Regions from separate parts of the Polaromonas sp. P1_F6 genome, predicted to be linked through region 1. Evidence: riboswitches for the same ligand, from Rfam matches in the RefSeq annotation. Region 1 holds a riboswitch; the other holds the start of a gene.
What was found. A riboswitch is a leader RNA that binds a small molecule or an ion and turns the genes downstream of it on or off. The one in region 1 is predicted to bind glycine.
Positions count from the first base shown of each region.

Region 1 (12,162 bases):
GGGCCTTGCAATGGAATGCGCTGGCTCCGACCATGATTCGGGCCATTCGTGAGCTGCGGGCCGGCTCGCGTTTTTATTGAAATGACAGGCCCTAGCCCATCCGCCGCAGCAACTCCGGCACGGATGACACCAGCATCGCCACGCCGGAGCAGGTCAGCAGGCTCAGCACCAGTCTGCGAAAGGCCAGGTCGCTGATGCCCGTGTAAACACGCCCGCCCAGCCAGGCGCAAATGAGCGCAGCAGGCGCCACGATGGCCAGCATGGGCAGCGTTTCGCGCGTGACCAGGCCGGCGGCAACATAGCTGGCCATGGTGACGGTCAGCACGGCCAGATTGAAGTTCTGGATGACGGCGCGCTGGGCACTCTTTTCGTAGCCGCGCAGGGTGCACCACAGTGTCGGAATCACACCGCTGAAACCACCCAAGGCCCCCATGAAACCACCGGCAACGCCAATCGTGCCGTCGGCGACGCGGCCCCCATGGTGAATGCGCGGGAGCTTGCCCGAAAAAAGCATGGCCGGGCACCATAGCGCCAGCAGCATGCCGAGAAACAGCTTGAAGAGCTGGACGTCAAGTTGCGGCAACAACAGCAAACCCAGCGGGAGCCCCAGCAGGCCGCCGGCCAGAAACGGCAGCAGGCGCTTCCAGTCAGTTGTGCGGCTGACCGTAAAGGCCGCCATGACCTGGCCCGTCAGGCCGCCGAACACCGCCATGACAGCCGCCAGCTTCGGGTCTATAGCCCAGGCCCAGAAAGACATGGCGACAAGGCTGAAGCCAAAACCCGACAGGCCCTGGACAAACCCCGCTGCCGCCGCCCCCGCGACGATCAGGATGATGTGAGCGTCCAACTCAGGCGTAATCACTCACGGGCACGCAGCTGCAAAAAAGGTTGCGGTCGCCGTAAACGTTGTCGACGCGGCCCACCGGCGGCCAGTATTTGACCTGCTTGAGCGAGGCCAATGGGAAGGCGCCGGTTTCGCGGGAGTAAGGGCGGTCCCAGTCAGCGCCCATCAGGCTGGCCGCGGTGTGCGGCGCATGCTTGAGCGGGTTGTTGTCTTGCGGCCATTGGCCAGCTTCGATTTTTCGGATCTCTTCGCGGATGGCGATCATCGCGTCGATGAAACGGTCCAGCTCGGCCAGGGTTTCGCTTTCGGTCGGCTCGACCATCAGGGTGCCGGGCACAGGGAAGCTCAATGTGGGCGCGTGAAAGCCGTAGTCCATCAGGCGCTTGGCCACGTCTTCGGCGGTGACGCCGCTGGTTTCCTTGAGCGGGCGCAGATCGAGAATGCATTCATGCGCGACATGGCCATTCTCGCTGGCGTATAGCGTGGGGTAGTGGTCCTTGAGGCGCGAGCTGATGTAGTTGGCGCTCAGGATGGCGACTTCAGTCGCCTGCGTCAACCCTTCTGGTCCCATCATGCGGCAGTACATCCAGCTGATGGGCAACACCGCTGCGTTACCCAGGGGGGCCGCAGAAACCGCCCCCACGCCGTTGACGGGAATGCCGGCCGTGGCATGGCCGGGCAGGTAAGGCACCAGGTCAGCCACCACGCACACCGGGCCAACGCCCGGGCCGCCGCCGCCGTGCGGGATGCAAAAGGTTTTGTGCAGGTTCAGGTGGCTCACGTCGCCGCCGAACTCGCCCGGCGCGGCCACGCCCACCAGTGCGTTCATGTTGGCGCCGTCCACGTAAACGCGTCCGCCGTGGCTGTGCACCATGGCGCAGAGCTCTTTTACCTGGGTTTCGAACACGCCATGCGTGCTGGGGTAGGTGATCATCACGCAGGCGAGGTTGGCGCTGTGCTGTTCGCACTTGGCCTTGAGGTCGGCCATGTCGACATTGCCCAGCGCGTCGCAGGCGGTCACGACGACGGTCATGCCCACCATCTGGGCGCTGGCCGGGTTGGTGCCGTGAGCCGACGAAGGGATCAGGCAGATGTTGCGATGACCCTGGCCTTTGGCTTCATGAAAGGCCTTGATGACCAGCAGGCCCGCGTACTCGCCTTGCGAGCCGGCGTTAGGCTGCAGGCTGATGCCTGCATAACCCGTGGCCTGGCACAGCCAGTCGCGCAACTGCTTGTCGAGTTCCGCATAGCCCTGCAGCTGGTCTGCGGGTGCGAAGGGGTGAATGTTGGCGAACTCCGGCCAGGTGATGGGAATCATCTCGCTGGTGGCATTGAGCTTCATGGTGCAGCTGCCCAGCGGAATCATGCTGCGATCCAGTGCGAGATCTTTGTCGCTCAGCATGCGGATGTAGCGCAGCATGCCGGTTTCGGAGTGGTGGGTGTTGAACACCGGGTGCGACAGGAAGGCGCTGGTGCGGCGCAGGCCGGCGGGGATCAGCGACTCGATGCCCTTTTCGAAAGCGCTGACCACGGGTACGGTCTGGCCGGGCCTGGCGAAGAAGGACCAGAGCAGTTCGATGTCCTTGCGGCTGGTGGTCTCGTCCAGCGACACGCCCAGGTGATTATTCAAGCGAAAACGCAGGTTGGCGCCCGCCGAACGTGCGCGGTCAGCTATCAAATTGGTAGCGTCACCCGTCTTCACCGTGACGGAATCGAAGGCGCCTGTGTTGGTGATTTCATAGCCCAGCTCTTTGAGACCCTGCACGAAGATGGCCGTATAGGCCGCCACACGCTCGGCGATGCGCTTGAGGCCTTGCGGGCCGTGGTAGACCGCGTACATGCTGGCGATGACGGCTGGCAGCACCTGCGCGGTGCAGATGTTGGAGGTGGCTTTCTCGCGGCGGATGTGTTGCTCACGGGTTTGCAGCGCCAGGCGGTAGGTCGGGTTGCCGTGGCTGTCGATGGTCACGCCGACCAGGCGGCCGGGCAGCGAGCGCTTGAATTCGTCGCGGCAGGCAAGGTAAGCCGCGTGCGGCCCCCCGTTGCCCATGGGCATGCCGAAGCGCTGGGTGTTGCCGAGCACGATGTCGGCATCCCATTCACCGGGCGGGGCCAGCAGCGTGAGCGCCAGCAGGTCGGCCGCAACGCAGAGGGCTGCGCCATCGACATGCGCCTGGCCGGCCAGCGGGCGCAGGTCATGGATGCTACCTGTGGTGGCGGGGTATTGCGCCAGCACGCCGAAGTAATTGCCTTCGGCCATCAGTTGCGGCACCGTGACGGCTGCCGTGCTGACCTTCACCTCGATGCCCAAGGGCTTTGCGCGGGTCTGGATCACCTCAATTGTTTGCGGGTGGCAGTCGCCTGCGACGATGAAGACATTGCTTTTGCTTTTCACGCTGCGCTTGGCCAGGGTCATGGCTTCGGCGGCGGCGGTGGCTTCGTCGAGCATGGAGGCGTTGGCGATCGGCATGCCGGTCAGGTCGCAGACCATGGTCTGGAAGTTGATCAGCGCTTCCATGCGGCCCTGCGAAATCTCAGCCTGGTAGGGCGTGTAGGCCGTGTACCAGGCGGGGTTCTCGAGGATGTTGCGCAGGATCACGCCCGGCGTGTAGGTGCCGTAGTAGCCTTGGCCAATGAAGTTCTTGAACACCTGGTTCTTGGCCGCGATGGCTTTGAGCTGCTTGAGCGCGGCCGCCTCCGTGACGGGGGCCGGGATGGCCATGGCGGTGCTGCGTGCAATCGAGCGTGGAACAATGCCTTCCACCAGCGCGCGGCGCGAGGCTGAGCCCACGATGCTGAGCATGTGGACTTCGTCGGCGTCATCGATGCCGATGTGGCGGGCGATGAATTCGGCAGGGTTTTCAAGATCGCCCAAGGGCTTGGCGGATTGCATCAACATGTCGGGTCCCGTGTCAGGCTTGGCAGCCAGGAGTCAGAAAAAAGAATCGGTCAGAAAATCAGGCAGCGAAGGCGGTGTAGCGGGTTTCGTCCATCAGCGCGTCAAGCTGCGTTGGGTCGGACAGCTTGACTTTGAAAAACCAGCCGGCGCCCATCGGGTCGCTGTTAGCGAGAGATGGGTCGTCTCTTAGGGCTTCGTTGATTTCGGTGACTTCGCCACTCAAGGGCATATACACGTCGGCCGCGGCCTTGACGGATTCGACAACACCGGCGGTTTCTTTCTGGGCGAAGGTGGTGCCGACAGCCGGCAGGTCCACAAACACCACATCGCCCAGCGCATCCTGCGCATGCACGGTGATGCCGACGGTGGCGACGTTGCCTTCAATCTTGACCCATTCGTGGTCTTCGGTGTATTTGACGGTCATGAGGTTCTCCAGGGGTTGAGTGGGGTGAATAAAACGGGGAGCTTGATCTGGTGCTTAACCGCGGTAGTAGCGGGCGGGAACGAAAGGCATGGCGGCCACTTCCATGGGCACCGGCTTGCCGCGCACGATGGCGTTCACGCGTGTGCCCAGCGCAGCGAACTCAGGTTTGATGTAACCCATGGCGACGGGCTGGTTGATGGTGGGGCCCAACAAACCGCTGGTGACTTCGCCGATAGCCATGCCGTCGGTGCTTTGCAGTTCGGTGTGGTCGCGTACAGGAACGCGCTCCAGCGCCACCAGGCCGATACGCTTGCGGGTGAGCAGGGCGGGGTCGGCCAGCTGGGCCAGAATTTTGTCTGCGCCAGGGAAGCCGCCGGCACGCGCGCCGCCGGTGCGGCGAATCTTTTGCATGGCCCAGTTGAGGTTGGCTTCCACCGGCGTGGTGGTGGTGTCGATGTCGTTGCCGTAGAGGCACAGGCCGGCCTCCAGCCGCAGCGAATTGCGCGCGCCCAGGCCGATGGGTTTGACTTCAGGTTGCGCGAGCAGCGCGCGTGCGAGTGCGTCAGCTTGCGAAGCAGGCACCGAGACTTCAAAGCCATCTTCACCGGTGTAGCCGCTGCGGGTGATGAAGCAGTCGCAGCCGGCCACGCTGAAGCGGCCGCCGGTCATGAATACGAGTTTTTCGACACCGGGCGCCAGGCGCTGCAAGGCAGTGACGGCCTGTGGGCCCTGCAGCGCCATCAGCGCCATTTCCGGCATGGGGATGACTTCGCAGCGCGAGCCGATCTTTGCCTGGATGTGTGCAATGTCGCCGACCTTGCAGGCGCCGTTGACGATGACAAAGAGGTCGCCGCCGTTGGCGTAGTCGCGGTTGAAGAACATCAGGTCGTCGATGATGCCGCCGTCGTCGTTCAACAGCAGGCCGTAGCGCTGCTTGCCGGCGGGCAGGTCGATCACATCAACGGGTATCAGGGATTCCAGCGCGACTGCGGCATCAGCACCCACCAGGCGTAGCTGGCCCATGTGGGACACGTCAAAAAGGCCGGCAGCCTGGCGTGTGTGGTGGTGTTCCGCCATCAGGCCCGCGGGGTACTGCACCGGCATCGAATAGCCCGCAAAAGGCACCATGCGCGCGCCAAGCTCCACATGCAGGTCATGCAGGGGCGTTTTCAACAAGGTTTCGGGGGCGGCGGAAGAGGTGGACGAATCGGACAAGGCATTCTCCAGGGGGCAAACACGGTCATGGCAAGAACTTGTTCTCAATCCATGGGCTGCCCCTGCTGTCCACTTTACCTGAGAGATTCACCCGGCGATGCAGGCTTGCTCCTTCGGTGGGCTGCCCGTGAAAGGCGGCCTCTCTCCAGTAGGGAACGCCTTGCCGCGTGGTGCGCCGCAGGGCGGTTGCCAGTCCTTTTGCCTGAGCGTTCAGTGCTACTCAAGGGGGGTGCCCCCAGGGTGCTCGTGCGCCTTCGGCGGTTTTCGCGAGGAAAACTCTCTCCTGACACCGCTGAGTGTAACGGAAGCCGCTGTCGGCTCGATCAGGCGGCCTGGTGCTGCGGCAGCAGCATGGCGATGCGCTCGCTGATGGAGTCGGCGCGCTCGTGGCCCGCGATTTTTTCGATTTCCTCGATCATTTCGCGCGAGGCGCTGAGCATGGTCTCGCGGTCTTTGGCATTGCGCAGCGCTTCGCGAAAGCGCTCGGCCATCTCCGGGTTGCGCCGGGCGAACATGCGTTCGCAGATGTCGAACAGGAACATCCGGGTTGTGGCAAGCGAGCGCTTGCCTTCAAATTGATCGGCAGAGACCTGAATGGCCTGGGTGGTTTCGGGGCTGGGAAAGTTCTGTAACTGCGCCGGCGTGAGTGTTTGGGCGGGTGCAGGCGCAGGGTTTTTTGCCGGCGCGGACGTCTTGCCGGGATGGGCTTCCAGAAAGCCGTCGCGCAAAAGGCGCAGGGCAATGGCTTCGCCGTCGCCCTCAAACAGCGGGCGGAAGTCCTGGGCCGACTTGCTGCCGTCGGCCATCAGCAGCAGGGTGCGCTCGCGCTGGCCTAGCGTTCTCACGCCGGGCTTGAGCTCGGCACGGGCGCGGTCGGTTTTGTGGAGCTGCATGGATTTCATCCTGAAATGAAACCCCGAGCATGGCTGCTGAAAATGACAGCCTCGTGAATCCCGTCCGAAAAGCTATTTTGCGTAGACGAGATCCCGCAGAGCCAGCGACAGCTGCGGGACGTAAGTGACCACCATCAGGCAAGCCAGGATGACGAGCACAAAGGGGATCAGGTGGGTCACGATGCGGTCCAGCGATATCCTGGCGACGGTGCAGGCCGCGAACAGGTTCACGCCGAAAGGCGGTGTGATCATGCCCAGGGCAAGATTGACCACCATCACCAGCCCGAAGTGCACCGGATCGATGCCGAAATGCACAGCCACTGGCGCCAGGATGGGTGCCAGAACAATGATGGCGGCGCTGGTTTCAATGAACATGCCGATGATGAACAGCGCCGCGTTAACGCCGAGCAGGAAGAGGGCGGGCGATTGCAGCACTGCTTCCAGCCAATGGCCTATGGCGTCCGGCACGCCGGCCCGGGTGATCAGAAAGGCGAACAACCCGGCATTGGCGATGATGAACATGATCACGGCGCTGGAGAGCACCGATTTGCGCAGGATGACGTACAGGTCGGCCGGCTTGATTTCGCGGTAGATCACGGTGCCGACGACCAGCGCATAAAACACCGCCACCGCCGACGCCTCGGTCGGCGTGAAAATCCCGCCGTAAATGCCGCCCAGAATAATCACCGGCATCAGCAGCGCCCAGCTGGCCTGCCAGGTCGCCTTGCCAAAGCTCAGGCGGCCGTCGCCGTCGTGCTTGCCCCAGCCCTTCCAGCGGCAGTACAGGTGCACGAACAGCATCAGCGCGCAGCCGATCAAAAGCCCCGGGCCGAAGCCGGCGATGAAGAGTTCTCCGATCGAGACCTCGGCGCTCACGCCGTAAAGAATCATGGGGATGGATGGCGGAATGATCACGCCCAGTTCTGCGCTGGTGGCCTGCAGGGCTGCGGCGTAGGCGGTGGGGTAGCCGTGCTTGATGAGCGCCGGGATCAGGATGGCGCCTATGGCGAAAGTAGTGGCCACAGAAGAGCCCGACACGGCCGCAAAAATCATGCAGGTCAGCACGCAGGTCATGGGCAGGCCGCCCTGGACGCCGCCCACAATGCTTTTGGCGAACTCGACCAGGCGGCGCGAGATGCCGCCGGTTTCCATCAGGTTGCCGGCCAGGATGAAGAAGGGGATCGCGGCCAGCGGAAACTTGTTGATCGAGGAGAACATCTCCTTGACTGAAATCAGCATGTTGGCGTTGGACGCCTGGATACCGAAGATGGACGCCAGGCCGATGGAAACGGCCACGGAAACGGTGAGTGCAAAGCACAGCACCATGGTGGAAATCATTACCGCGGTCATACTTGGCCCCCACGCTTTTCACTTCGTGTAATGCGCGAGGCCTTGCAGGCCGCGGCTCGCGAGACGCTTCGCCTCTGTCGCCCGTCCAAGCCTGCGCAGGCAGGCTTGGAGCCGCGGGCTCCAGCCCCTCTGGGGCCGCGCCTGCGGCCCGGCAAAGCCGGTTCCGCGGCCCCTGCTTGAAGGTGAAATCCAGTTTTTGTTCTCATTGTGCGGTTTCCAATTCATTCCGCTGTGGGTCGATCAGGTTGCCGATGATGCCGATCACGCAGAACATGCCGCCGACAGGCATGGCCACATAGCCCCAAAACATGGAAATGGATTCAAGGCCGGCCATGGACTGCACACGCCCGCGAAGGGAATAGTCCCAGCCCCACCAGACGATGACTGCGACGAGGAACAGGGCGGCGAGGCAGACCAGCCAGTCCAGCACCCGCCGGATGCGAGGTGGGCTCCAGCGATAGAGCACATCCACGCTGACCATGGCGCCCTGGCGGAAAGCCGTGGGAATTCCCATAAAGACCATCCAGATCAGGCTGAGGCGGATCAGAATTTCACTCCACTCTGCAGGCTGCTCGAAGACAAAACGCGTCAGGATCTGGAACACGCCGAGCCCCGATGCGATGACCAGCATCACGCAGGCCACCAGCATGGAGAAGCCGGTGGTCCACCGTTCAAGTTGGAGAAATACTTGTTTCATGGATGCGCCGATACATGAGGAGAATTGAAAATTTCAATGAAAACGCCCGCAGACCAATGGTGGCGGGCGCAAGTAGCTACAAAAAAAGTAGCAAAATAGCTGCGGTACGGTTTACTTGTAGTTCCTGATCGCGTCGATGTTGGCTTTGCCGAACTGCTTTTCAAATTCGGCGTTGACTGGCGCCAGCGTTGCCACGAACTTCGCCTTGTCGACGTTTTCGATCACGGTCATGCCTTTGCTGCGCAGCTCGGCTACACCGTTGGCATCGTCCTGGTCCACGCGGGCCCGGTTCGCCTTGGTCGCTTCCTTGGCAGCGTCAATGAATGCCGTCTTGTCGCCAGCACTGAGCTTGTCGAAAGCTGCCTTGTTCATGACAAAAATACAGGGTGAATAAACGTGACCGGTCAGTGAAAGGTGCTTTTGCACCTGGTCGAACTTGGCGGACATGATCACAGACAGGGGATTTTCCTGGCCGTCGACCGTGCCTTGCTGCAGCGCCGTGAACACTTCGGGAAAGGCCATGGGCGTGGTGATGATGCCAAGGCCTTTGTAGGCGGCGATGTGCACCGGATTTTCCATGGTGCGCATCTTCAGTCCCTTCAGGTCCTCCGGAACTTTCACATCCCGCTTGCTGTTGGTCATGTGGCGAAAGCCGTTCTCGGCCCAGGCCAGCGCCTTAAAGCCCTTGGCATCGAATTTGGTCAGGAGATTCTGGCCGATGGGGCCGTCCAGCACGGCGCGTGCGTGCGCCTTGTCCCGGAACAGGAAGGGAACGTCGAGGATCTTGGTCTCGGGGACAAAGTTGGGTACGGGGCCGGTGGAGGAGAGGGCCAGCTCCTGGGTGCCCAGCTGCACGGCCTCGATGGATTCGCGTTCGCCGCCCAGGGCTCCGTTGTAGAAGGTCTGGACTCTGTAGCGGCCTGCTGTGCGTTTCTCGACTTCTTTGGCAAAGGTGTCGATGGCAATGCCCTGATGCGAATTCTGGGCCGTGGAAATGCTGATCTTCATGGTGGTCTGTGCATTTGCAGACGCCATGAATCCCGCTGCGAGCGTCATACCGATAATCAGTTTTGAAAGCTTCATGTTGTTTGTCTCCGTTGGGTGATCGGGCCGGGAATCCTGTGGACGACTGGGGCCGGTCCCGCATCAGGATTTTCCGACCATAAGCACACGCATTATTGCCGCGATGCACCAGCGGTTGTGCGCGGGTTTTCGCTTAAGTACGCCGCGATGATGCTTTCAAAATCACTGTCAGGCAGCAGGCCCAGCGACCGCGCGCGTGCTGCGTCGATATTGGCCGGCCAGTTGCCCACGATTCCTGCGATGACGGGGTCGTACACCCAGTCGATCAAATCCGCCACGTTCTTTCCTGCCACCCGTGCCAGGGCTTGCGCCATTTCGCCGACCGTGGTCTTGAGGGCCGGCAGATTGACGGCTGTGCGGGCACCCCATTCGGTGTCGCTGGCTTGCGCAGCGCGAATCAATCCCTCAACCGTACGGCCGGGCGACGCAAGAGCCACCGCCGTTTCGGGCGGCACAGGACACTGCGCCCTGATCCCCGCCAGGGGTTCCCGGATCATGCCGCTGAGAAAGCTCGATGCCGCACCGTTGGGTTTTCCGGGCCGTACGCTCACGGTCATCAGGCGTACGTTGCGCCCGCGTATGAAACCCTTGCGCGCGTAATCAGCCACCAGTTGCTCGCCGATAAATTTCTGGATGCCGTAGCTGTTCTGTGGTGTGGGCAGCGTTCTGTCATCGATGACCGCCGGGAGTGGTTGCTCGGGTGAATTGCCAAACACTGCAAGCGAACTGGCGAATACGACGGTGGGCGATGTATTCAGGGCACGGCACGCCTGCAGCAGCGCACGCGTGGCGTCGACATTGCTGCGCATCCCAAGGTCGAAATCCGCTTCGCATTCACCGCTGACCGCCGCCGCCAGATGGAATATCAGCGTGTCTTTTTCTGTCACCACGAGTGCTTGCGGATGACCGTCTTCCAGCAGCCGGTTCAGATCGCCGGTGATGGTTCGAATGCGGTTGTCCGCGGCCAGCGCGGCCGGGGGCGCCACCCTGTCAACCAGTGTCACTGTCCGGATGGTTTGCGGTGCGCTGCCCGCAAGAGCCAATTGCCCCGCGTCCAGAAGTTGCCGGGCCAGCCTGGCCCCGAGAAATCCGGCGCCACCGGTGATGACGATATTCATGGGTATGTTGTCTCCATTTTTTGTAGGTTACTCGCCTGCATGCCCGCACCGATCCGGTTGCCTGCGGTATGTCAGGCAGTTTAGTTCGAAGGAGGAGTCGTTCCATGCAGCCGACAGATGGTGCCGGTTTGGATGGTGCTTGGAGAAAAAGACATCGTGCAACTCCCGGGGGGCACGGCTCCTGCTCCGACATTCGAGCCGTTCAGGATTCGCCGCGGCGGCACAGTCACTGATTGGGGCGCCAGGACGCCGCCAGTGATGAGCGGCTTGGCGCCAGAATGAAATGGGCCGCTGGCTCGAGCCCCGATCCTTCAGGCTGCTACCACGGGCTTCGGATTGGTTTTCGGCTTGCCCGGCACAGTTCCCAGCAGCCACAGATTCAGGCCTGCGTGCCGGCTGATGAGCAGCGCGGATACGACAGGACCAGCAATCCCGGCGACGAGTCCCAGCGTCATCAGGACATAGGTGTCCGTGATACCCAGTTTCCTGAAGGCGATACGGCTCGCAGCCGTAAAAAAAACATGCAGCAGGTAAATCGCAAATGAGAAGGATCCAATGTAGGCCAGGGGCGCGAAACTCCAGCCACTCCGCAAAAGAAGAAAGGCACTTGAGACACCGAGCGCCAGTGCGGCGACAGAACTTCCCTGCTCGGAAAATTGCGGAAAAAGCATGGCCCCGGTAGCGGCGCAAATAAATACGGCCGCTGCTACAAGCCGGGCCTTTGGCGTTCCGATGTCAAATCGTTTGCAGGCAAGTCCGGCCAGGAAAAAAGGCAGAAGGTAAACAGCGCCGCGGGCGGCGAAATAGTTGGGAGGACTGAAGTAGTCAAACAGTACCGCGCTGAGCGCCCAGGCGACCGCAAATCCGGCCGCAGTAGAAAGTGCGTTGAGGTGTTCCAGCAGCAGAACGACCAGGAAGACAATAAAAAGCGCTTCAAGAAACCAGAAGTGCCCCACGGGCTCAATGTGCAACAGCCACCACTGGTTGACCGATGAGTTGGCGCCTGGCGTGAAGGCCTGCACGACGGCAAAAATAGTTCCCACCGTAATCAGGGGGAGCAGCAGCCGCCGGACCTTGCCTTTAATGAATTCAGCAGCATTGCCTTCATAGGGGCGAAATGCATACACATAGCCTGAGATGAAAGAGAAGAGCGGCATGCGGATATAGGCCAGCCCTTCATTGAACATCTGCAACCAGTGCCCCTCCGGAACCTTCAGGCCCACTGAGGGCGTATCCCCTACTACATGAAACAGAACCAGCAAGATGCAGGCGATGCCTCTTACCGTATCCACTTCCATGCTGCGCTTCATTTTCTTACCGGTCATCAGCCTTGCGTTCCTCTTCTTGTTTCTTTGCTGTCTTGCTCACTGCAACTGCGTGCACAAATTATGTGCGCAGCGTAGCCAATAGCTGCCACGGCTGTGCGCCAAAAGAAAGCAAACTGTTGCAAGCCGTATCGTTTTGCGAAGCAACTGCCATCAAGCGCACAGCTGTTACGTAGTTGCAACCAATACGCGCGGGGTCTGACACCTCAATTGCATGCCTGCCACCCTACACTGAGTCGTCTTGTTCCTACATCAACTGTGCCGTCTTTGGTATTGCGACTTATACCAAGCTAGACGATTCTCAGTGGGCCCCT
Region 1 is NZ_JBFUBQ010000001.1:365,191-377,352, forward strand. It holds gene AC1DY9_RS01750 (transglutaminase-like domain-containing protein) at 1-80, shown strand, start outside; gene AC1DY9_RS01755 (sulfite exporter TauE/SafE family protein) at 92-847, opposite strand; gene gcvP (aminomethyl-transferring glycine dehydrogenase) at 849-3,743, opposite strand; gene gcvH (glycine cleavage system protein GcvH) at 3,802-4,167, opposite strand; gene gcvT (glycine cleavage system aminomethyltransferase GcvT) at 4,222-5,382, opposite strand; glycine riboswitch at 5,438-5,541, opposite strand; glycine riboswitch at 5,563-5,678, opposite strand; gene AC1DY9_RS01775 (hypothetical protein) at 5,706-6,275, opposite strand; gene AC1DY9_RS01780 (TRAP transporter large permease) at 6,348-7,625, opposite strand; gene AC1DY9_RS01785 (TRAP transporter small permease) at 7,828-8,322, opposite strand; gene AC1DY9_RS01790 (TRAP transporter substrate-binding protein) at 8,434-9,405, opposite strand; gene denD (D-erythronate dehydrogenase) at 9,498-10,523, opposite strand; gene AC1DY9_RS01800 (acyltransferase family protein) at 10,835-11,848, opposite strand.

Region 2 (12,162 bases), on a different contig from region 1:
CGCACCGACCTGCCGCCGCCGTTGCTGGGCCAGCATACCGAAGAGGTGCTGCGCAGCGTGCTGAACTATTCCGACGCCAGGTTGTCTGAACTGAAGAGCAGCAAAACCATTTGATGCAGCAACCTTTAACATGGAAGTGACGCAATGAAACACAATTTTGTTCTGGTCCACGGCGCGTGGCATGGCGGCTGGTGCTGGCGGCGTGTGGCGCAGGCGCTGCAGCTGGACCACCACAAGGTGTTCACGCCGACACTGACCGGCCTGGGCGAGCGCGCCCATTTGCTCTCACCCACGATCAACCTCGACACGCACATCAACGACGTGATCAACCTGATCGAGGCGGAAGAGCTGCATGAAGTGATTCTGGCGGTGCATTCCTATGCCGGCATGATCGGCACGGCTGTCACTGACCGCATGCCCGACCGCATCAAGCACCTGGTGTATGTGGATGCGGTGGTGCCCAAGCCCGGCGAGAGCTGGAGCAGCACGCAGGCCAGCGCCACGCAGCAGCAGCGCATGGCGGCGGCGCAGGCTTCGCCCAGCTTCAGCTTTCCGGCACCCGACCCGGAGGTGTTCGGCCTGCACGATGCTGACCGTGACTGGGTGAAGCGCCGGCAGACGCCGCACCCCGGCAACACCTACCAGGCGCCGCTGCACTTTGATATGCAGCGCGTAGCCGCTGTGCCGCGCACTTTTGTCAGTTGCACGCAACCCGCCCTGGCCACCATAGAGCCGAGCCGGCTGCGTGTGAAAGACCCGAAATTCTGGGACGGTGCGTGGCTGCCGAATTCGCGCGTGGTGGAGATCAAGACCGGCCATGACCCCATGATCAGCGAACCGGCTGCGCTGACGAAGATTTTGCTGGAAAGCGCCGAATGAGCCAGGTGGGCCGCCGCCAGTTCACTGCCGCGCTGGCAGCCGGGCTGGCCTTGCCCCAGCTCGCACTGGCCAAAGACACTGCCTTGCCTGTGCCGGCCTCTTTGCCGGCGGCCGCTGGAATCGCCTTCGCCAAAAATGAACCACTCGTGCTGTTGGTCAGCCTGCCCGGCTGCCCTTTTTGCGAGCTGGTGCGGCGCAACTACCTGTTGCCGGCGCAGCGTGACGGCAGCCTGCACGCCTGGCAGCTCAACATCAGCGACCGCACGACGCCGCTGACCGGCTTTGACGGCCAGGTGACGACAGCCGCCGCGCAAGTCGCGGCATGGAAAGCCGGTTTCACACCCACCGTGCTGTTTCTGGGCCCGGCCGGGCAAGACCTGGCGGAACGGCTGGTTGGCCTGGCATCTACCGACTTTTATGGTGCCTATCTGGAAGAGCGACTGGCCCAGGCGCGCAAAGCTGTGCTGGCTCTCCGGTAAATGAAATGCAGACCGCCTCATTCGCAGCCGCGGGACTTCTAGTTGCTATTGTTTTAATAGCTGCTCGCGCAATATTTGATTGGGCTGAAGGCCTTTTTGATGCTTAAAACCGCCCCAAAAATAGCCCCGCAAAGGATTCTGGCGTGTCGCACAGCGTTTTTTGCCCCTGCACAACAACCTGCCAGCCGTCACGCGCATGACTGACCAGGAATCGCTGCTTGCCGCTATCCACGAGGAAGTGGTCTTGCAGGCCTACAACCCAGCCTGGCCCCAGCAGTTTGTGGCTGAGCGGGACCGCCTGCTTGCGCTCTCCCCTCAGCTGCCGGCCCGCCTGATCGACATCCAGCACATCGGCAGCACAGCCGTGCCCGGCCTGGCGGCCAAGCCGGTGATCGATATGCTGGCCGGTGTGGAATCAATCGCGGCGGCTGAAGCGCTTCTGGCGCCGCTGTGCGCCAATGGCTACACGACCTCCGCTGAATTCAATGCCTCGCTGTCTGACCGCAAATGGCTGATGCGCTGGGCAGAGGGGCGCCGCACGCATCACCTGCACCTGGTGGTGCACGGCGGCGAGGTGTGGGCGCAGCGCCTGCGTTTTCGCGACGCCCTGCGTTCGGACCCGGCGCTGGCGGCGCGCTATGCCGCGCTCAAGGCGGAACTGGCGGCCAGGCACCCGGGTGACCGGGAGGCCTACACCGATGCCAAAGCCGCGTTTGTGAACGCAGTGAGCGAAGGCTAAACCTCCCTGCTCCCTACTCCCTACTATTAAGCCGCTGAATTAACCCGCTAGACCTGTACTGAACGCCCTATTCACGCTTGGCAAAACAGTCTTCGGTGGTAAATTCAAACCCGTTCAAGCAGGAGAGCGCTGCCCCACAAGGCAGCCACCGAAGGCGCAAACTTCCATAATCGCTCAGGTCCCGTACTGCCCGGAACACACAGCCGTCTGGAGAGACGCCGCACGCAAGGTGCAGCGCACCGAAGGAGCAAAGCCGAAGCTTGTCATCGACATAAAAGCAACGGCTGAATCTCTCAGGTAACAAGGACAGTGGAAGCGGCCGCAAGCATGTGATGGCTTGGCGGTTGCCACGATTCTTCCGATTCAACAGCAACCCCTGGCACGGCGCTTGCGCTACTGCAATGTTCTGCTTGAATGAAAAGGAATCGCCATGAAAGTCATGGTTTTGGGGGCTGGTGTCACGGGGATCACCACGGCCTGGTATTTGGCGCAGCGCGGCCATGAGGTGACAGTGGTGGAACGCCGCAACGCAGCCGCGATGGAAACCAGTTTTGCCAACGGCGGGCAAATATCGGTGAGCCATGCGGAACCCTGGGCCAACCCGGGTGCGCCGCTGAAAGTGTTGCAATGGCTGGCGCGTGAAGACGCGCCGCTGCTCTTCAGGCTGCGCGCCGATGTGAACCAGTGGCTGTGGGGGCTGGAGTTTTTGCGCAACTGCACGCCGGCGCGCACGGCACAAAACATCAAGCAGATCGTGAACCTGGGCATGTACAGCCGCGGCGCGCTGCAAAAGCTGCGCGCCGAGCTGGGCCTGCTGTACAACGCGCAGACCAAGGGCATCCTGCACTTCTACACCAGCCAGGCCGAGTACGACGCGGCGCAGGAACCCGCGCGCATCATGCGCGAGCACGGCTGCGAACTCGACATGAAGACGGCCGACGAATGTGTGGCGATTGAGCCCGCACTGGCGCAATGCCGCGGCAGCATCGTGGGCGGCAGCATGACGCCCAGCGATGAATCGGGTGACGCCCGCGCGTTTACCGCCGCGCTGGCCGCGCGCTGCGAACAGGCCGGTGTGAAATTTTTGTACAACACCACGGTGCTGGGCCTGGATGCCGCAGAGGGGCAGCTGAACGGCGTGCAGGTGGCGATGGGCAGTGGCGAGGCCGGTGGCAAGGTCGAGATGCTGAAAGCCGACGCGTATGTGATGTGCCTGGGCGCCTTCAGCGCGCAGTGGGCCAAGGTGCTGGGGCAAAGCCTGCGCATCTACCCGGCCAAGGGTTATTCGGTCACGCTGCCCGTGATCAACGAGGCGGCGTCTTACCAGGTGAGCCTGACCGACGACGAATACAAGCTGGTGTTCTCGCGTTTTGGCAACCGCTTGCGCATTGCCGGCACGGCCGAACTCAACGGCTACAACACCGAGCTGAACCTGGTGCGCTGCAACGCCATCGTGCGCCGTGTAAAACAACTCTTTCCCGACATGACGGACGGCGAAGGCGCGCAGTTCTGGACAGGCCTGCGGCCGGCCACGCCGAGCAACGTGCCTTACATCGGCAAAAGCAAGGCCTCCAATGTCTTCCTCAACACGGGCCACGGCACGCTGGGCTGGACACATGCCTGCGGCTCGGGCGCGGCGATTGCGGACATCGTGAGCGGGCGCGTGCCGGAAGTCGACTTTGCGTTTACCGGGATGCCGGCGCCGGAGCGTGTGATGGCATTGCCGGGGATGGCGAAGGCCTGAGCAAGGCCTGAAAAGGGGGTCTGGAGCACAGCGTCCTGCAGCAGGCGGGCGGAAACGGTAATATCGCCCTCCGTTCATCAGCCGCTTGCCGCCATGACATCACACGCCACCACGCCCCCCGACGGTCTTCCCACCTACAGGCTCCTTACCGGCCCTGATGACGCGAGCTTTTGCCGCCGCGTGAGCGAGGCGCTGGCGCTGGGTTACGAGCTTTACGGCTCGCCGGCGGCGACCTTTAATGGCGAGAACGTGATCGTGGCGCAGGCGGTGCTGTGGCCTTCGCTGCGCAAGGCCGGCTGATGAGCCCTGCCCAGCCACTGAACCCTGCAACGCTCCAGGCCATGGCGGATTTTCCGCGCCAGCTGGAGCAGTTCTACGACGCGATTCCTGAAAGCCACAAGGGTTGGACGCCGCCGTCGTGGGAAGGCATTCCGAGCGAACACTTCACGGCCATTGCGCAGGTCTGCCACGTCAGGGACATCGAGATTGACGGCTATCACGTGCGGTTTCAGCGTACCTTGTCAGAGGCCAGCCCCGTGCTGGAATCACTGGACGGCTACGCGCTGGAAAAGGAACGCAGCTACGCGGCCGCTGATGCGCAAGAGGCCATCGCGGCGTTTCGCGTAGCGCGCACCAGGACGATGGCTATGCTGTCGGGCATCACGCCCGAACAACTGGGCCGCACGGCGCAATTCGAAGGTTATGGCGCCCTCACGTTGCGCAGCCTGGTGCATTACCTGTGCAGCCATGACCAGCAACACCTGGCCGGGCTGCAATGGCTGCTCGGGAAGGTGGATGCTGCTCGCATGGCGGATGCCGGGGGCGATTTGTAACACCGCTTATCAGGAAAGGTATTTTTCGCGCTACCTTGACGCCCTTCGTTCAACGAAAAAACCACAAACTTTCTGACGTAATTCCGCTTTATGACCCTTTAGAGTCGGTCTACCTGTAAGTAAACGTTAGTTCGGAAGCACACTTGGGTTAACCGGCGTCTCTGCCGCGTGACCGCAAATGCGGTTTTATCCACAACTACCGGGATGATCACTCATGAAGTTTTATTTGCGCCATGCAGCAATATTGGCCAGCGCCGCCTGCGCCCTGGGTTCGGCAACAGCCCAGACCGACGAGGCGAAGCCTGCACGCAAGGCAAAAGCAGCGGCCGCCACCCCCGCGCCCGCGCCCGAAAAATATTCCGGCCCTCGCGAAAAAATGGTCGTGGCCATGCCCAAGACCTATGGCAAGAGCGAAACCATGGCCTTGTGGGGCGACTACTTCAGCCACCTGTCACGCTGCGGAAACATCGACCTGCAAAACGCGCAAGGCGAATCGATGGACAAGACCAGCAACATCGACATCCTCGGTGAAAAAGAGCTGATTGAAGGTATCTCGGCCGGCAAGGTCCAGCTGGCACAAGTCAACCCCGGCCTGGCTGCGCAGTTGGTCACCGCCGGCCAGCCGGCGCCGTTTGGCGTTCCCGGCAACAAGGCCAGCGGCGTGCGCAACTCCTACAAGCTGATCCTGGTCACCCGTATCGACAGTCCCTACAAGGAGCCCAAGGACCTGGTTGGCAAAAAAATCGCGCACACCACGCCAACCTCGAACTCGGGCAACCTCGCGCCGCGCGCGCTGTTCCCGGCGCTGGGCCTGACGCCGGACAAGGACTACGAAGTCGTGTTCTCCAACGGCCACGAGCGCTCCGTCACGGGCGTGATGCATGGTTTTTATCCGGCCGCAGCTGTGGCCAGCGATTTGTACCAGCGCATGGTCGTCAAGGGCGACATCAAGGGCTCGAGCATTCGCACGATCTGGGAAAGCCCGCCTTTCATGACGGAAACCTGGACCATGAGCAAGGACGTTTCGCCCGAACTGCAGGCACGCGTGAAGAAATGCTCGTTCAGCTACAGCTTCTCGCCCACACTGAAAAAGCAGCTGCCCGGCAACGACACCTTCCTGCCCATCAACTTTGATCGCGACTTCGCGACGGTGATGCAGGTCTACCGCGCCAGCCAGAAGAAGTAAGGCCCCCACGGTCGCTCACTTCGTGTAGCTCCCTGCCCCCCGAGGGGGCCGCCCGCCTGCGGTCTGGCAAAGCCAGTCCCGCGGCTCGAGCTGGCTTGAAGAATTCTTTGGGCACTACCACCGGGGGTATTCCACCAGCGGGGGCCGAGGGTCCGGCTTTGCCGGCCCCAGGCGCCGCCCCCTCGAGGGGGGAACAGGCTACACGCCAGTGAGCCTGGACGGGGGTGGGTCTACAGTCAGGGGTGGGTGAACCGTCCCCCACAGGCTTTCATCGAGCACCCGCTGCAGGGTACGGATCAGCTGCTCGTTGGAAGTGTGTGCTTTCACCAGCACTGCCTCCGCGCGCTGGCTTTGCTTCGGCTCCACATCGTGCGCAGAAAACACGACCACTGGCGGCACGATGTCGAGCGCTTCAATGGTGTCCAGCAGTCCCCAGCCCGAGCCGTCTTTCAGCGTCAGGTCGAGCAGCACCAGGTCGTAACGGCGGCGCGCCAGCTGGTCGCGTGCCTCGCGCAGCGTGGCGGCAAATTCAAAGGTGGCAAAGTCCTGGGCAATGGCCGCGGCAATGCGCTGGATATCGAGGTCGTCCTCGACGTGCAAAATGCGCGGCCGGCCTTCGGCCATGTTACCGATGGCACGGTGCAAACTGAGGATCAGGAGGTTCTCATCGATGGGTTTTTCCAGCCATGTTGAAACCGCCAGGGGCTGGGTATTGAACTCGAGCTCGCCTTCTTCAGCATTGGCCGAGACCACCACGATCGGCAGGTCTTTCGTCGCCTCTTCGCGGCGCAGTGCACGAATCAGGCTGATGCCGTCCTGGTCGGGCAGGTTCAGGTCGACCGTCATGGCAGCGTAGGGCATCAGCATGACTTGCTCCAGCGCCTGCCCTGCGCTGTGCACCATGTCCGAGTCAAAGCCGCCTTTATCAAGCATCAGGTTGATCAGGCGGGCAATGTCGGGATCGTCTTCGCAGACCAGGATGAGCGGCCTGGTCGCTGCCCCGGACCTGATGCTGGTTTGAATCGGCGCCGGCACCGCCTCGGGCAGCTCAAAGAAGAAAACAGTTCCGACGCCGGTTTCCGTCGTGAACCCGATTTGGCCGCCCATCCGCTCCACGATGGCGCGCGAGATGTTCAGGCCCAGGCCCGTACCACCCATTTTTCGGGTGTCCGATGTGTCGGCTTGCGAGAATTTCTGAAAGATGCGCTTTCGGAACTCTTCGGGAATGCCGGGGCCGCTGTCGGCGACTTCCACCCGGACCCTGCCGTTCTTGCACAGCAGCCGGACTTCCACGCAGGACTGGGCCGGCGCGAATTTCACGGCGTTGGACAACAGGTTGGTAATGACCTGGGTCAGCCTGTCGCTGTCGACGCTGACCCTTACCGCTTCTGCCGGTGCGTCCAGAACCAGCTTGACGTTGTGCTGGCCTGCGAAGCCTTCGTTGGCCGTCAGGGCTTGCGTCAGCAGAGGCTGCAGTTCCATCTGCTGGAAGTCAAAACGCATTTTTCCGGATTCAATTTTTTCGCTGTCAAGAATGTCGTTGATCAACCTGATGAGCCGTTCGCAATTGTTGGTGGCGATGCCGACCAGGTTTTTGGCCATGGCCGGCAGCTCCCCGGCCACGCCGCCGGCGATCAAGCCCAGGGAGCCGCGAATGGAGGTCAGCGGGGTGCGCAACTCATGACTGACGGTAGAGACGAACTCACTCTTCATGCGGTCAATGCGCTTGAGTTCGGTCACGTCGGTGCCCAGCGAGAAAAAGCCGACCACCTTGCCTTCGTCCTCGTTTTCGCCGTAGCGTGGAAAGTACTGCATGACGTAGTCGCGCAGCTGGCCATCTGACGTGACCTGCGTGCGGTCGTATTGCGCCGCGTAACCGGCGAGCGCTTCTTCAATCTTGCCCCGCTCTTTTTCGTGGAGCTCGTCGCCCATCAGTTCGCGCATGGTCTTGCCGTGGATCTGGCCGTGCTTCAGGCCAAGAACTTCTTCGTAGGCAAGGTTATGGAACTGAAAGCGCTGTTCGGCGTCGATATAGGCAATCAAGGCGGGCACACTGTCCGTGATCTGGCGCAGTTGTGATTCGCTGTCATGCAAGGCGCGGGTGCGCTCCTGCACGGCTTCCTCCAGGCCGCTCACCTGCGCTGCCGCCTGCTGCGCCAGCTCCCATTTTGTGGTCAGCATTCTTGCCAGCTGGCTGACTTCAACCGGATCAAACGGTTTTTTCAGAATCAGGAGACGATCCCGGGCTTCCAGCCGCGCGAACACATCTTCCCAGGCATGGTCGGAGTAGGCGGTGCAGATGACGATCTGTACCTTTGGATCAACGCGCCAGAGCCGTTCGATGGTCTCCACACCATCCCAGCCCGGCGGCATGCGCATGTCCACAAAGGCCATGGCATAGGGCCGCCCGGCCCGAACGGAGACCTCGACCTTGTCCAGACCCTCACGTCCCTGGTAGGCCGAGTCCAGCTCAAAGCCATCATCGGATACCGGTGCGGCGTCGCCAAACAACAGGGCTTCGGCATCGTCCAGGTCATGCGCAACCGGCCTGGACGCAAGAATTTTCCGGAAGTCTTCGTGGATGGACGGCATGTCGTCGATCAGCAAAATGCGCCGGTTCTGCAGTTGAGTCATGGCTGGCTCCTGTGTTTTTTCGCATCAGCCGGGCTTTCATCGGGCGAGTGTTGCCGCACAGGCGATGGAATGGTGAAGAAAAATGTGGCACCTTGCCCCACCGCCCCTTCGGCCCAGATACGACCGCCGTGACGGGAAATGATCCGGTGAGCGCTTGCCAGCCCGATTCCCATCCCTGCAAACTCACCCGGTGAATGCAGGCGCTGGAAGGTACCGAACAATTTGTCCGCGTACGTCATGTCAAACCCGACGCCGTTATCACGGACAAAATAGACCGTACTTTCGTTGTCGGGGTGCTGCGCCCCAACCCAGATCTCGGGGGCAGTGGCATGGACGGTGAACTTCCATGCGTTGGAAATAAGGTTTTCCATTACCTGGCACAGCAACGCGGAGTCACCCACAGCGGTAAGGTTGGGCGTTATGTGGACTTTCACATCTCGCGCGGTATTGCGTTTCTGGCAGTCACCGCGCACGCGCTCGGCTATTGCCGTGAGGTCGACTGTCTCGATCTTCAGGTTGGTACGGGACACCTGGGCCAGCAGCAGAAGGCCATCCGTGAGCTCACCCATTTGCCTGACTCCCTCGCGTATCCGGCTCAGGTAATGCCTCGCGCGTTCCGCCGCATCACCGCTGACCGCCTTTTGCAGCAAGTGGCTGAAGCCGTCAATCGAGTTCAGGGGAGAGCGCAAGTCATGCGCGAGCGAATACGAGAAGGCTTCGAGTTCCTTGTTGGACTGGCGCAAAGCCGCTTCGGTTGCCCTGAGATCCTGCACGGTATCTTCCAGGCTGCTCACCTGTGCTGCCGCGCGCCGCGCCAGCTCCCATTTGGCGGTCAGTGTTCTCGCGAGCTGGCTGACTTCGATCATGTCGAATGGCTTTTTGAGCACCAGCAGGCGGTCCTGCACGTCCAGCCGCGCCAGCACATTTTCCCAAGGATGGTCGGAGTAGGCTGTGCAGATCACGATCTGCACATGCGGATCAACACCCCAAAGCCGCTCGATGGTCTCCACCCCGTCCCAGCCCGGCGGCATGCGCATGTCCACAAAAGCCATGGCATAGGGCCGCCCGGCCCGGATGGATTCCTCCACCTTGGCCACACCTTCGGCGCCCTGATAAGCGGAGTCCAGTTCAAAATCACCGTAGGAAATCTGCGTGACCTCACCAAACAACTCGGTTTCGGCAACGTCCAGATCACGCGCCACCGGTTTCGCAGCGAGGATTTTGCGAAAGTCCTCATGGATCGACAGCATGTCGTCGATCAGCAGGATGCGCTGGTTCTGTAGCTGCGTCATGATTTGGTCTGCGCGATATCCATTGGCAGCTCCAGTGTGAAGGTGGCCCCCAGACCCGGCCCGTCGCTGTGAGCGGAAAGTGTCCCGCCCATCTGGCTGACTGCCAGCGCGCAACTGTGCAAACCAAAGCCGTGGCCTGTTTTGCGCGTCGTAAATCCGTGCGAGAAAATCAGCGTGAGGTTTTCCGCCGGTATCCCCTCTCCCTTATCCATGACAGAGACCCGCAAGGTCGACTCGCCAACAGGCTCCACCCGCAATGTGATCTGGTGCGATGCGGCCGGCATACCCGCCATGGCATTTTTGGCGTTGCTGATCAGGTTCACGAGAATCTGCAGGACCCGTGAGCGGTCCAGCAGTGCTTCTGGCACCTGCGCGAACTCCTTCACCACAGTGACTCCGTGGCGCGCCAGTGAGACACCGTTCATCCGCAGCGCGTCCTCCACCAGGTCGCTGATCTGCACCGGCTCAACGATGCTGCCGCCGCCTGCGTACGATTGCTGCGTGGCGACGACGTCCTTGATGTGGTCGATGCTTCTGGTGAGAAGTTCCAGCTCCTTGAGCATGCCCTGCTGCTCCTGCACCAGGGTCTGGGAGATCCCATTCAAATAGCCGGGCAGTATCTTGCCCTTCTCGTCGTGAACCAGAAAATGGGCCAGGTCTGCGGCGTGCTCGTTCATCAGCTGCATGCCCCGGGAAAGCCCCTGCACCCTGGATTTGTGCAAGGTGCTGCCGATGAGGTCGGCCGAGACGTTGACGCTGTTGAGGATGTTGCCCACGTTGTGCAGCACATTGGTGGCAATCTCGGCCATGCCCGCCTGGCGCGCAGTGGTCATCAGCTCGCTTTGCGCCTGGCGCAGCTCCTTCGTCCGTTCCTGCACGCGCTGTTCAAGGTGCTCATTGGCCGCCTGGAGTTCCGTGTTGACGCGCCGGATCACGGCATGGCTGCGAAACACGTGAAGGGCTGCATACAGCAGCAGAGCCACCAGCACGGCCGAGAAAATTAGCAGGTAGCGGCCGTAGCGCTCGCCCTCCACCCCCGCGCGCTGCTGCTCGATCGTTGATGCATCGTTGGCCGCATCGAGCAACTTGGCGGTCGGTGCCGAGGAAATACCCGCGAGAAGTTCATTGACTGTTTTTTGTTCGCGCAAGATGGTCTGGACATGCGCGCGGAAGATCCCCAGCCTGTCGGCAATGCCCGGCGGAGTATGGCGCAGCTTGCCGTCAAGCCGGCCCAGTTCCTCTTCTATCTCGGCACCCTTTTCGTCGGTCGGGCTCTGGCTGTACAGCATGCTCGCGAGCAGCAGCCTGCTAACGCCAGACGAAATCTGCCGGAGCGCCGGCTCTGTGGCGCCGCGGCCGGGCCCGAGCGACTGCTGGACATCTTCCGCCGCGGTGGGAAGAAAGGCCAGCGAGTTTCGCAGCACAGAGTTGTGCGACTTGAATTGCTCGATCAGGGCGGCTTTGTCCTGCACGGCGCGTTCCAGCGCCGCGAGCTTGTCCACCTGCCCCGATGCATCGTGCTTGTGGGCGTGGGTGCCCGACTCGAGTTGTTCCATGAGCCGGGCCATCCCGCCCTGGTTATCGGCCAGCGCATCGTAGTGCGTGTTGATCCCGATCCTGGACTTCAGCACATCCAGCTCCCATTGCGCGTCCAGCTGCTTCAGGTGGCGCAGCACAGCCATATCCTCAAAGTAGTGCGACTCGTCGAAGCTTTGGGTTTTGCTATACAGGAACACCAGGATGGACAGCAGCACGGCGGTGATTACCGCCATAGGCGCCAGGGCAAGTTGATTCTTTTTTTTCACGGTTTGAAGTCCCGTTCGCCGGTGAGCGTATTGAGGAATTTGACGATGGATTCCTTGTCTTCCCTGGAGGCAACGCGTCCGAGCTGGTACCTGAACATGACATCGACGGCATCTTCCAGTGTCTTGGCCGAGGCATCGTGAAAATAAGGCGCCGTCAGCGCGATGTTGCGCAGGCTCGGTACCTTGAAGACGTGCTTGTCGCTTTCCACCTTCGTGACGAGGTACCGGCCAAGATCGGCCTCCGTCGGGCTGCCGCGCTTTGCGAAGTAGTCGCCCATGACGCCGAATTTCTGGAACATGTTGCCGCCCACGTTGACGCCCTGGTGGCAGGCGACGCACCCGTACTGCTTGAACTTGGCGTAGCCGACCTTCTCCGCGTCGGTAATGGCGTTGGTGTCACCACGCAAATATTTGTCGAAGCGTGAGTTGGGTGTGATCAGCGTCCGTTCGAATGTCGCGATGGCGTTCTGGATATTGGCTTTGGTCACGCCGTCTTTGTAGGCCGCACCAAACGCGCTTTTGTATTTCGCGTCGTCCGCTATCTTGCGAACCACATCTTCCCACTTCGCCC
Region 2 is NZ_JBFUBQ010000011.1:10,961-23,122, reverse strand. It holds gene AC1DY9_RS21485 (CaiB/BaiF CoA transferase family protein) at 1-114, shown strand, start outside; gene AC1DY9_RS21480 (alpha/beta fold hydrolase) at 145-879, shown strand; gene AC1DY9_RS21475 (thioredoxin domain-containing protein) at 876-1,358, shown strand; gene AC1DY9_RS21470 (GrpB family protein) at 1,555-2,097, shown strand; glycine riboswitch at 2,295-2,416, shown strand; gene AC1DY9_RS21465 (D-amino acid dehydrogenase) at 2,528-3,841, shown strand; gene AC1DY9_RS21460 (DUF1737 domain-containing protein) at 3,935-4,141, shown strand; gene AC1DY9_RS21455 (DinB family protein) at 4,141-4,674, shown strand; gene phnD (phosphate/phosphite/phosphonate ABC transporter substrate-binding protein) at 4,889-5,860, shown strand; gene AC1DY9_RS21445 (response regulator) at 6,059-8,494, opposite strand; gene AC1DY9_RS21440 (sensor histidine kinase) at 8,491-9,786, opposite strand; gene AC1DY9_RS21435 (DAHL domain-containing protein) at 9,783-11,591, opposite strand; gene AC1DY9_RS21430 (cytochrome-c peroxidase) at 11,588-12,162, opposite strand, start outside.
Region 2: another riboswitch for glycine. It lies ahead of AC1DY9_RS21465 (D-amino acid dehydrogenase); the one in region 1 lies ahead of gcvT (glycine cleavage system aminomethyltransferase GcvT).